4 regions of the Methylobacterium sp. WL12 genome follow, and region 3 is predicted to be linked to each of the others. Evidence: riboswitches for the same ligand, from Rfam matches in the RefSeq annotation. Region 3 holds a riboswitch; each other region holds the start of a gene.
What was found. Region 3 has a riboswitch for cobalamin ahead of FV226_RS00505 (CbtB-domain containing protein). Riboswitches for the same ligand answer to the same signal wherever they lie in the genome.

Region 1 (2,193 bases), on a different contig from region 3:
CCCTGATCGTGATGCTGTCGCTGCCGTTCGCGCTCGTCGGCGGGGTCTGGCTGATGTGGTGGATGGGCTTCAACCTGTCGGTGGCGGTGGCCGTCGGCTTCATAGCACTGGCAGGCGTCGCGGCCGAGACCGGGGTGATCATGCTGGTCTACCTCGATCATGCGCTGGCCGAGATCCGGGCCGGATGCGACCGCGCCGGACGGGCACTCACCCGTGCCGACCTGCGGAGGGCCATCATGATCGGCGCGGTGGAGCGGGTGCGTCCGAAGATGATGACGGTGGTCGCCATCATGGCCGGGCTCCTGCCGATCCTGTGGAGCACCGGATCGGGCTCTGAGGTTATGCAGCGGATCGCGGTCCCCATGATCGGCGGCATGGTCTCGTCGACCGTCCTGACCCTCGTGGTGATCCCGGCGGTCTACGGCCTGGTGAAGGGCTGGGGACTGCCGCGGTCCGAACCGAATGCCATCGACCCCGAGGCCCGACTTGTAACGTTATGAACACACAGGGCGGAAAACCCCGAAGCGACATTGACGCTGGGCCATTCCCTCAGGTCCTGTATGTCCGACGGTTCCTCCCCGGAGGATCAAAAGGGAACGCGGTGAGGATGAGGTCCGAAAGGGCCTTCCCGAAGCCGCGGCTGCCCCCGCAACTGTAAGCGGCGAGCCCATCATCAACACGTCACTGGGTCTTCGGGCCTGGGAAGACGATGAGAGGGCGGTGACCCGCGAGCCAGGAGACCTGCCGTCAGTCGTGGTCACACGCGAAACGCATCGGGCGGGGTGTCCTGATGGGTGTCGAGGCGCCCGGCTGCCCTAACGGCAGGCAAGCGCCCAGGCCTCGTTCGCGGTGACGTGCCACAGACGTCGCCCGAGGCTTGTCCCGTGTCCTTTCCTTCCCGAACCGCGTGCTTGCGCACGCTCGCGCTCGCCTGCGCCGCCCTTTCCGGTCCCGTGCTCGCGCAACAGGCCGCCGCCCCCTTCGCCGATGTCCCGCGCGGGGCCGAGGCGGCCGTCACGCTCTCCGAGCTTTCCGTCTCCGCCACCGGCGTGCCGACGCCCGTCGACCAGGTCGGATCAAGCGTCACCGTGCTCACCGCCGCCACCCTGGAGGCCCAGCAGCGCCGCACCGTCCCGGATGCCCTCCAGCAGGTACCGGGCCTCAACGTCGTGCAGACCGGCGGCCCGGGCGGTCAGACCTCGGTGTTCATTCGCGGCTCGAACTCGAACCACGTGAAGGTGCTCATCGACGGCATCGACGCGACCGACCCGTCGAACCCGAACGGCTCCTTCGACTTCGGGCAACTCCTGACCGACGACCTCTCCCGCATCGAGGTGCTCAGGGGTCCCCAGAGCGGCCTCTATGGCAGCGACGCCATTGGAGGCGTGATCTCCTTCACGACGAAGCGTGGCGAGGGACCGGCCAGGGCCACCGCGCGGATCGAGGGCGGCTCGTTCGGTACCTTCAACCAAAGCGGCAGGATCAGCGGGTCGGAGGACGGCTTCGACTATTCGGTCTCGATCCAGCACTTCCGTGCGGCCGCGACACCGGTGACGCCGCCGAACCTCGTCCCGTTCGGCCGGGCGATCCATCCGAATTTTTACGACAACGAGACCGTCTCGGCGAAGTTCGGCTACCAGTTCACCGACACCTTCCGTATCAACTCGGTGACGCGCTTCATCAATTCTCGCCTCCTATTCACGGGCACCGACTACAGCACCTTCCCAGCCTTCCCGGCGGCGTTCCGGAGTGCCGCCGACGTGCAGCAGGTCTTCACCCGAAACGAGGCCGAATGGACGCCGTTCGCCGGCTTCCACAACCTCTTCGCCATCAACTACTCGAACCTGTTCAACAGACAGCAGGGGCCCCTCGACCCCCTTGCAACGCCGGACGCGACGACGGGCCTGGGTCAGCGCACGCGCTACGAGTACCGCGGGGACTACCAGCTCTCGCCCGGCAATCTGATCCTGTTCGGCGCGCAGCGTGACGACGAGAGCCTGTCGACCACCGACCCGAGCCCGTTCGGGGCCGGCAACCTGCGGGCGAGGAACGGCAACACGGCCGGCTACGGGGAGGTGCAGCTAACGCCCTTCGAGCGGGCGGCGTTCGTGGCCAACATCCGCCACGACGAGAATGACGCCTTCGGGCCGGCCACCACTTTCCGCGTCGCGCCGAGCTACATCCTGCCCTTCA
Region 2 (2,193 bases), on a different contig from region 3:
ATCACGGCTTCGGAAGGCTACCGTGAAATCGGCGGCCTGATCGGAACCGGTGTCTCCGCGGCTTTCCTGATCCTGATCGGCTTGGTCAACCTCGTCGTCCTCGCGGGCGTTTGGCGCGCGTTTCGCCAGATGCGTCGCACAAGCCGTTACGTCGAAGCCGACTTCGACGTGCTGCTCGCCAACCAGGGCGTTCTGGCCCGCATCCTACGGCCCTTGTTCCGCCTCGTGACGCGCTCCTGGCACATGTACCCGCTGGGCCTGCTCTTCGCGCTCGGCTTCGACACCGCCACGGAAGTGAGCCTCTTCGGGCTGTCGGCCTCTCAGGCGAGCAAGGGTGCCGACCTCTGGGTGATCCTGGTCTTCCCGGCCTTGTTCACCGCGGGAATGGCCCTTGTCGACGCAACCGATGGTGTGCTGATGCTCGGCGCCTACAGCTGGGCCTACGTCCAGCCCATCAGGAAGCTGTTCTACAACCTCACCATCACCCTGGTCTCGGTGGCGGTCGCGCTGGTCATCGGAACGCTAGAGGCGCTGAACCTGCTGGCGGACAAGCTCAACCTTCAGGGCTGGTTCTGGCAGCGGCTGGCCGCGATTAGCGACAATTCCGGAGTCCTCGGGTTCGGCATCGTGGGCCTTTTCGCGACTGCGTGGCTTCTGTCGTTCCTCATCTATCGCCTCGGCAAGTTCGACCGAATCGATGTCAGACCGGCGGACGTTCCGTGATCGTCTCCGGAAGTCTCTCAAGCCAGCGCCCGGCTTGTCTAAAACCTCACATGCTGGAACAACCTGTTTCCGAATGTTGACGCAAGGAAGCGTTACAGCCTAGCTTAAGCCCGACGGTTCCCTTCGGGGATCAAAAGGGAACGCGGTGAGGATGAGGTCCGAAAGGACAGGTCCGAAGCCGCGGCTGCCCCCGCAACTGTAAGCGGCGAGCCCATCATCAACACGTCACTGGGTGCCTCGGCACCTGGGAAGACGATGAGAGGGCGGTGACCCGCGAGCCAGGAGACCTGCCGTCAGTCGTGGTCACACGCGAAACACATCGGGCGGGGTGTCCTGATGGGTGTCGAGGCGTTCGGCTGTCCTAACGGCAGGCAAGCGCCCGGGCCTCGTTCGCGGTGACGTGCCACAGACGTCGCCCGAGGCTTGTCCCGTGTCCTTCCCCTCCCGATCCGCGTGCCTGCGCACGCTCGCGCTCGCCTGCGCCTCCCTTCCCGGTCCTGTGCTCGCGCAGCAGACCGCCGCCCCCTTCGCCGACGTCCCGCGCGGGGCCGAGGCGGCCGTCACGCTCTCCGAGCTTTCCGTTTCCGCCACCGGCGTACCGACGCCCGTCGACCAGGTCGGATCGAGCGTGACGGTGCTCACCGCCGCTACGCTGGAGGCCCAGCAGCGCCGCACCGTCCCGGATGCCCTCCAGCAGGTGCCGGGCCTCAACGTCGTGCAGACCGGTGGACCCGGGGGCCAGACCTCGGTGTTCATCCGCGGCTCGAACTCGAACCACGTGAAGGTGCTTATCGACGGCATCGACGCGACCGACCCTTCGAACCCGAACGGCTCCTTCGACTTCGGGCAGCTCCTGACCGACGACCTCTCCCGCATCGAGGTGCTCAGGGGTCCCCAGAGCGGCCTCTACGGCAGCGACGCCATCGGAGGCGCGATCTCCTTCACGACGAAGCGTGGCGAGGGACCGGCCAGGGCCACCGCGCGGATCGAGGGCGGCTCGTTCGGGACCTTCAACCAGAGCGGCCGGGTCAGCGGGTCGGAAAACGGCTTCGACTACTCGGTGTCGATCCAGCATCTCCGGGCTGCCGCAACGCCTGTGACGCCGCCCAACCTCGTCGCCCCAGGAGCGACGACCCGCCCGAACTACTACGACAACGAGACCGTCTCGGCGAAGTTCGGCTACCAGTTCACCGACACGTTCCGGATCAACTCGATCACGCGGTTCATCAACTCGAAGCTGCTCTTCAGCGGCGACGACTACGGCACCTTCCCGGTGACGCTGGGCGGCCTGCGCAGCCAGGCGGACGTGCAGCAAGTCTTCACTCGCAACGAGGCCGAGTGGACGCCGTTCGCCGGTTTCCACAACGTCTTCGCGATCAACTACTCGAACCTCTACAACCGCCAGGTCCAGAACGCGTACGACCCGTTCAACCCGCTCCCGACCGCCGGCCTCGGCGAGCGCACGCGGTA
Region 3 (2,193 bases):
GCCGCGGTCTTCGGCCCGAAGGTCTGCCACGCGCGGCCGAACGCCAGCCCGATCACCGCCCAGAACACGAAGGCGATGGCGAGCGAGCGCGCGGCGAACTGCGCGGCGAGGCCGGCGGGAAGCTCGGAGGGCGTCGCCGCCACCTCCGGCGCGCCGGCCAGATGCGGCGCGACGATGAGCACAAGTCCGCCGAGGATCGTGATCGGCACCCGGCGGATCGCGATGAGGTAGATCCCCATCGCGGTGGCGGCGGCGGTCATCAGCCACCAGACCTGGCGCGCGACCAGAGGAGCCGCCTCGCTACCGGGCAGCTCCGGCGGCAGGCCCAGCGCCGGCGCGAGCGCCACGGCGAGGAAGCCGGCCACCGCGAAGGCGAGGCCGCGTTCGGGCGACGGCTCGCGGCCGGTCGCCAGCATCACCGCGCCGAGCAGCAGCGCGTAGCCGATCCCGCCGACGAGGGTCGCGAGCCCGGTGAACAGCATGCGCGGCAGGCCCGCGCCCGGCTGCCACTCGGGCGCGGCCTTGGAATCGTGGTCGTGCCCGGCATGCGCCAGCACGATCGGCAGGCGATCGGGCATCGGGGCGACGGCGGCTGCGGAGCCGGGGGTGGCCTGGGTCTCGTAGCGCTCGGCCGCGATGATCAGCGGCGAGGTGAGCGCGAGTTCGAGGCCCGTCACCAGGACGGCCGCGAGGAAGCCGGCGGCGAGCGCCGCCGACAGGAGCCGGATGAGCATGGGAGCGCCTGGGTTCAGGCGGTCAATGGCAGGGGAAGTTCTGCGTGTGCCGGAAGTCGTGCGCCGCGTTGTGCAGCGCCGAGGCGGGCGAGAAGCCGGCGAGGAACACGAGCCCGAGGCCGAGCATGGCGGCGACGGCGATGGCGACGAAGCCTTCGTTCGCGCGGGTGCCGGTTTGGGTGAGGGTCTGGGTGGTCATGTCGACAACATCTCCGGCCGCCCCGCCGGCGGCGTTCGAGAAAGCGCGGGGGACGGCAGGTCTCCTGGCTCGCGGATCGCCGCGCCTGCCGCCTTCCCGAAACATCGGTGGCCGAGGGCAGGAGCTAACCGCTCACAGTTGCGGGGGCAGCCGCGGAATCGGGTTTCCCCTCACCGCATTCCCTTTTCACCCCGTCTCCGGGGCACCGTCTCCACCAGCCATAGCCTGTCCGGCGCACCCGCACAACGGAGGCTTTGACGGGCACGCCACGGTTGGGGCATGGGTCTTCGCCATGCAGCAGGCCGCGCCTCGGACGACCCTCGTGCTCGGCGGTGCGCGCTCGGGCAAGAGCGCCTACGCCGAGAGGCTGATCGAGGCGGAGCCCGGCCCCTGGTTCTACCTCGCAACGGCGCAGGCCTGGGACGACGAGATGCGCGCGCGGATCGCCCTCCACCGGTCCCGCCGGTCCGGCGACTGGATCACGCGGGACGTGCCGACGGCGCTGGCCGCGGCGATCGCCGACGCGCCGGGACCGGTGCTGGTCGACTGCCTCACGCTGTGGCTCACGAACCTGATCCTCGCCGACGCCGACCTCGACGCCGAGACGCAGGCCCTGGTCATCGCCTGCCGGGCGGCGCGGGGCCCCCTCGTTCTGGTCTCGAACGAGGTCGGCCTCGGGATCGTCCCGGACAACGCGCTCGCCCGCCGCTTCCGCGATGCGGCCGGGCGCCTCCACCAGGCCCTCGCGGCCGAATGCGACCGCGTCGTGCTGACGGTCGCCGGGTTGCCGCTGACCGTGAAACCGCAGGGAACGTCATGACCGACGACGCCAAGCCCGACGACGCCAAGCCTGACGACGCCAAGCCTGACGACGCGACGCGCCATCGCGAGAAGATGGAGAAGCGCAAGGCGGTTCAGGACGCCGAGGTGGCGGCCAAGACGATCGAGAAGGGGCTCCTCATCGTCAACACCGGCCCCGGCAAGGGCAAGACCACGGCGGCGCTCGGCCTTGCGCTCCGCATGCTCGGACGCGGGCACCGGGTCGGCATCGTGCAGTTCATCAAGGGCGCCTGGGACACCGGCGAGGCGCATGCGCTCAAGGTCTTCGGCGACCGGGTCGCGTGGCACGCCATGGGCGAGGGCTTCACCTGGGAGACGCAAGACAAGGCTCGCGACATCGCCGCCTGCCTCAACGCCTGGAACCAGGCGACCGACCTGATGGCCGACCCCGGCATCCGCCTGCTCATCCTCGACGAGCTC
Region 4 (2,193 bases), on a different contig from region 3:
CCCGACGCGGGCGCCGGCACGGCGATCTACGACATCAGCGCCCGCACCGTCCGCCTGCCCGGCGGCGAGGTGCTGGAAGCTCATTCCGGTCTCGGCGCCAGCATGGACCACCCGGACTTCGTGCACCTGCGGATGCGCGGCTCGACCCCGCCGGGCACCTACGACCTCACCGAGCGCGAGGCTTTGTTCCACGGCGTCCGGGCGATCCGCCTCAACCCGGTGGGCGGGTCTGCCGCCATCCACGGCCGCGACGGCCTGCTCGCCCACACCTACATGCTCGGGCCGAGCGGCGCCTCGAACGGCTGCGTGTCGTTCCGCAACTACGACCGCTTCCTGCAGGCGTTCCTGCGCGGCGAGGTCCGGCGCCTCGTAGTGGTCGCCGGCCGCGGCGACGGCCCGGCCCGGTTCGCAGCGAGCCGCTAGGGCGTTCCGAAGCAAGGCGGAGACCGGCTCGCATGATGGCCACGCGACCGCGCAGCAGGTGAACGCGGCGTCGCGGATCGGCCACACCCGGCGACGCGCTGCGAAAGCCGGATTGACGCGCAGTCCGCGCCCGACGCAACCTGTGCGCGAGGGTTCCTCATCGAGGATCAAAAGGGAACGCGGTGGGAGGGAGCCTGGAAGGGCCTTCGTCGAAGCCGCGGCTGCCCCCGCAACTGTAAGCGGCGAGCCTTCCACCAACGAACGTCACTGGATGCGCCGCATCCGGGAAGACGGTGGCGGGCGACGACCCGCGAGCCAGGAGACCTGCCCTCGGTCGTGGTCACACGCGAAGCGCGTCGGGCGGGGTGCCCCGGCGGGTGTCGAAGCCTCATGCCGTCGGAGGGACGGCGCGGGGGATCGGCCTCGTTCGCGGTGACGTGCCACGTCGCGTCGCCCGAGGTCCCGTGTCCGTATCCCGTTTCGCTCCGCGCCTGCGCACCCTTCTGCTCGTCGTCGGCGCAGCCGTCCCGCCACAAGCCGTCCTGATGCGGTCCGCCCTGTCTCAGCCGGGCGTGGCCGAGGCCAACCTCGACGAGATCTCGGTCACGGCCGAGACCGTCGCTCCGGCCGCGACCGGCCCGGGGCCGGCGGCGAGCGCCGGCTACGTCGGCGGCACCACCGGCGTCGGCGGCACCCTCCGGTCGGTGGATGCCGCGAGCGCCGGGGTGATCTCCGGCGCCGAGATCAACAGCCGCCCGATCACCCGGCCGGGCGAGGTCCTCGAATCCGTGCCCGGCCTGATCGTCACGCAGCACTCGGGCGAGGGCAAGGCCAACCAGTTCTTCCTGCGCGGCTTCAACCTCGACCACGGCACCGACATCGCGATCGACGTCGACGGGATGCCGGTGAACATGCGCACCCACGCCCACGGCCAGGGCTACGCCGACATCAACTTCCTGATCCCCGAACTCGTCGGCGCGGTGGAGTACCACAAGGGGCCGTACTTCGTCCGCGACGGCGACTTCGCCTCCGCCGGCTCGGTGCGGATCGACTACCTCGACACCGTCGCGAAGAACGTTGCGCTGACCTCGTTCGGCTCGTTCGGCTACGCGCGGGCGCTGACCATCGCCTCGGCGCCGCTCGGCCAGGGCAACCTGCTGGTGGCCGGCGAGGCGCAGGTCTACGACGGCCCGTGGGACGTGCCGGACGCCCTGCGCAAGCTCAACGGCGTCGTGCGCTACAGCCAGGGCACGGCGCTCGACGGGTTCTCCGTCACCGGCATGGCCTATGCCAGCCGCTGGACCGCGACCAACCAGATCGCGTCGCGCGCTGTCGCGGACGGGATCGTCGGCCGGTTCGGCACCCTGAACCCGGCCGACGGCGGCGACAGTTCACGCTTCTCGCTCTCGGGCCGCTGGAGCATGACCGACGACACCGGCATCACGCGGGCCTCGGCCTACGTGATCCGCCAGCAGCTCAACCTGTTCAACGACTTCACCTACTTCCTCAACGACCCGGTCGCCGGCGACCAGTTCCACCAGCTCGACCAGCGCATCCTCGGCGGTGGCGCGGCGAGCCACGTGTTCCAGGGCGCGCTCTTCGGACTGCCGATGGAGAATGAAATCGGCGTGCAGACCCGCACAGATTCGATCCGCGTCGGGCTGTTCAACACCGTGAACCGCCAGTTCCGCGCGGGCGTCCTCGACGACCGGGTGCTGGAGGCGAGCGGGGCGTTCTTCTACGACAACCGCGTGCGCTGGACCGACTGGC

Region 1: another riboswitch for cobalamin. It lies ahead of FV226_RS22325 (TonB-dependent receptor); the one in region 3 lies ahead of FV226_RS00505 (CbtB-domain containing protein).
Region 2: another riboswitch for cobalamin. It lies ahead of FV226_RS16560 (TonB-dependent receptor); the one in region 3 lies ahead of FV226_RS00505 (CbtB-domain containing protein).
Region 4: another riboswitch for cobalamin. It lies ahead of FV226_RS20800 (TonB-dependent receptor plug domain-containing protein); the one in region 3 lies ahead of FV226_RS00505 (CbtB-domain containing protein).

Annotation. Positions count from the first base shown of each region.
Region 1 covers NZ_VRUW01000083.1:12,034-14,226, forward strand. The annotation lists gene FV226_RS22320 (CusA/CzcA family heavy metal efflux RND transporter) at 1-500, shown strand, start outside; cobalamin riboswitch at 552-764, shown strand; gene FV226_RS22325 (TonB-dependent receptor) at 912-2,193, shown strand, end outside.
Region 2 covers NZ_VRUW01000044.1:30,762-32,954, forward strand. The annotation lists gene FV226_RS16555 (HoxN/HupN/NixA family nickel/cobalt transporter) at 1-723, shown strand, start outside; cobalamin riboswitch at 821-1,033, shown strand; gene FV226_RS16560 (TonB-dependent receptor) at 1,154-2,193, shown strand, end outside.
Region 3 covers NZ_VRUW01000001.1:109,178-111,370, reverse strand. The annotation lists gene FV226_RS00510 (CbtA family protein) at 1-734, opposite strand, end outside; gene FV226_RS00505 (CbtB-domain containing protein) at 757-933, opposite strand; cobalamin riboswitch at 970-1,158, opposite strand; gene cobU (bifunctional adenosylcobinamide kinase/adenosylcobinamide-phosphate guanylyltransferase) at 1,226-1,753, shown strand; gene cobO (cob(I)yrinic acid a,c-diamide adenosyltransferase) at 1,750-2,193, shown strand, end outside.
Region 4 covers NZ_VRUW01000072.1:1,303-3,495, reverse strand. The annotation lists gene FV226_RS20805 (DUF2778 domain-containing protein) at 1-423, shown strand, start outside; cobalamin riboswitch at 557-770, shown strand; gene FV226_RS20800 (TonB-dependent receptor plug domain-containing protein) at 969-2,193, shown strand, end outside.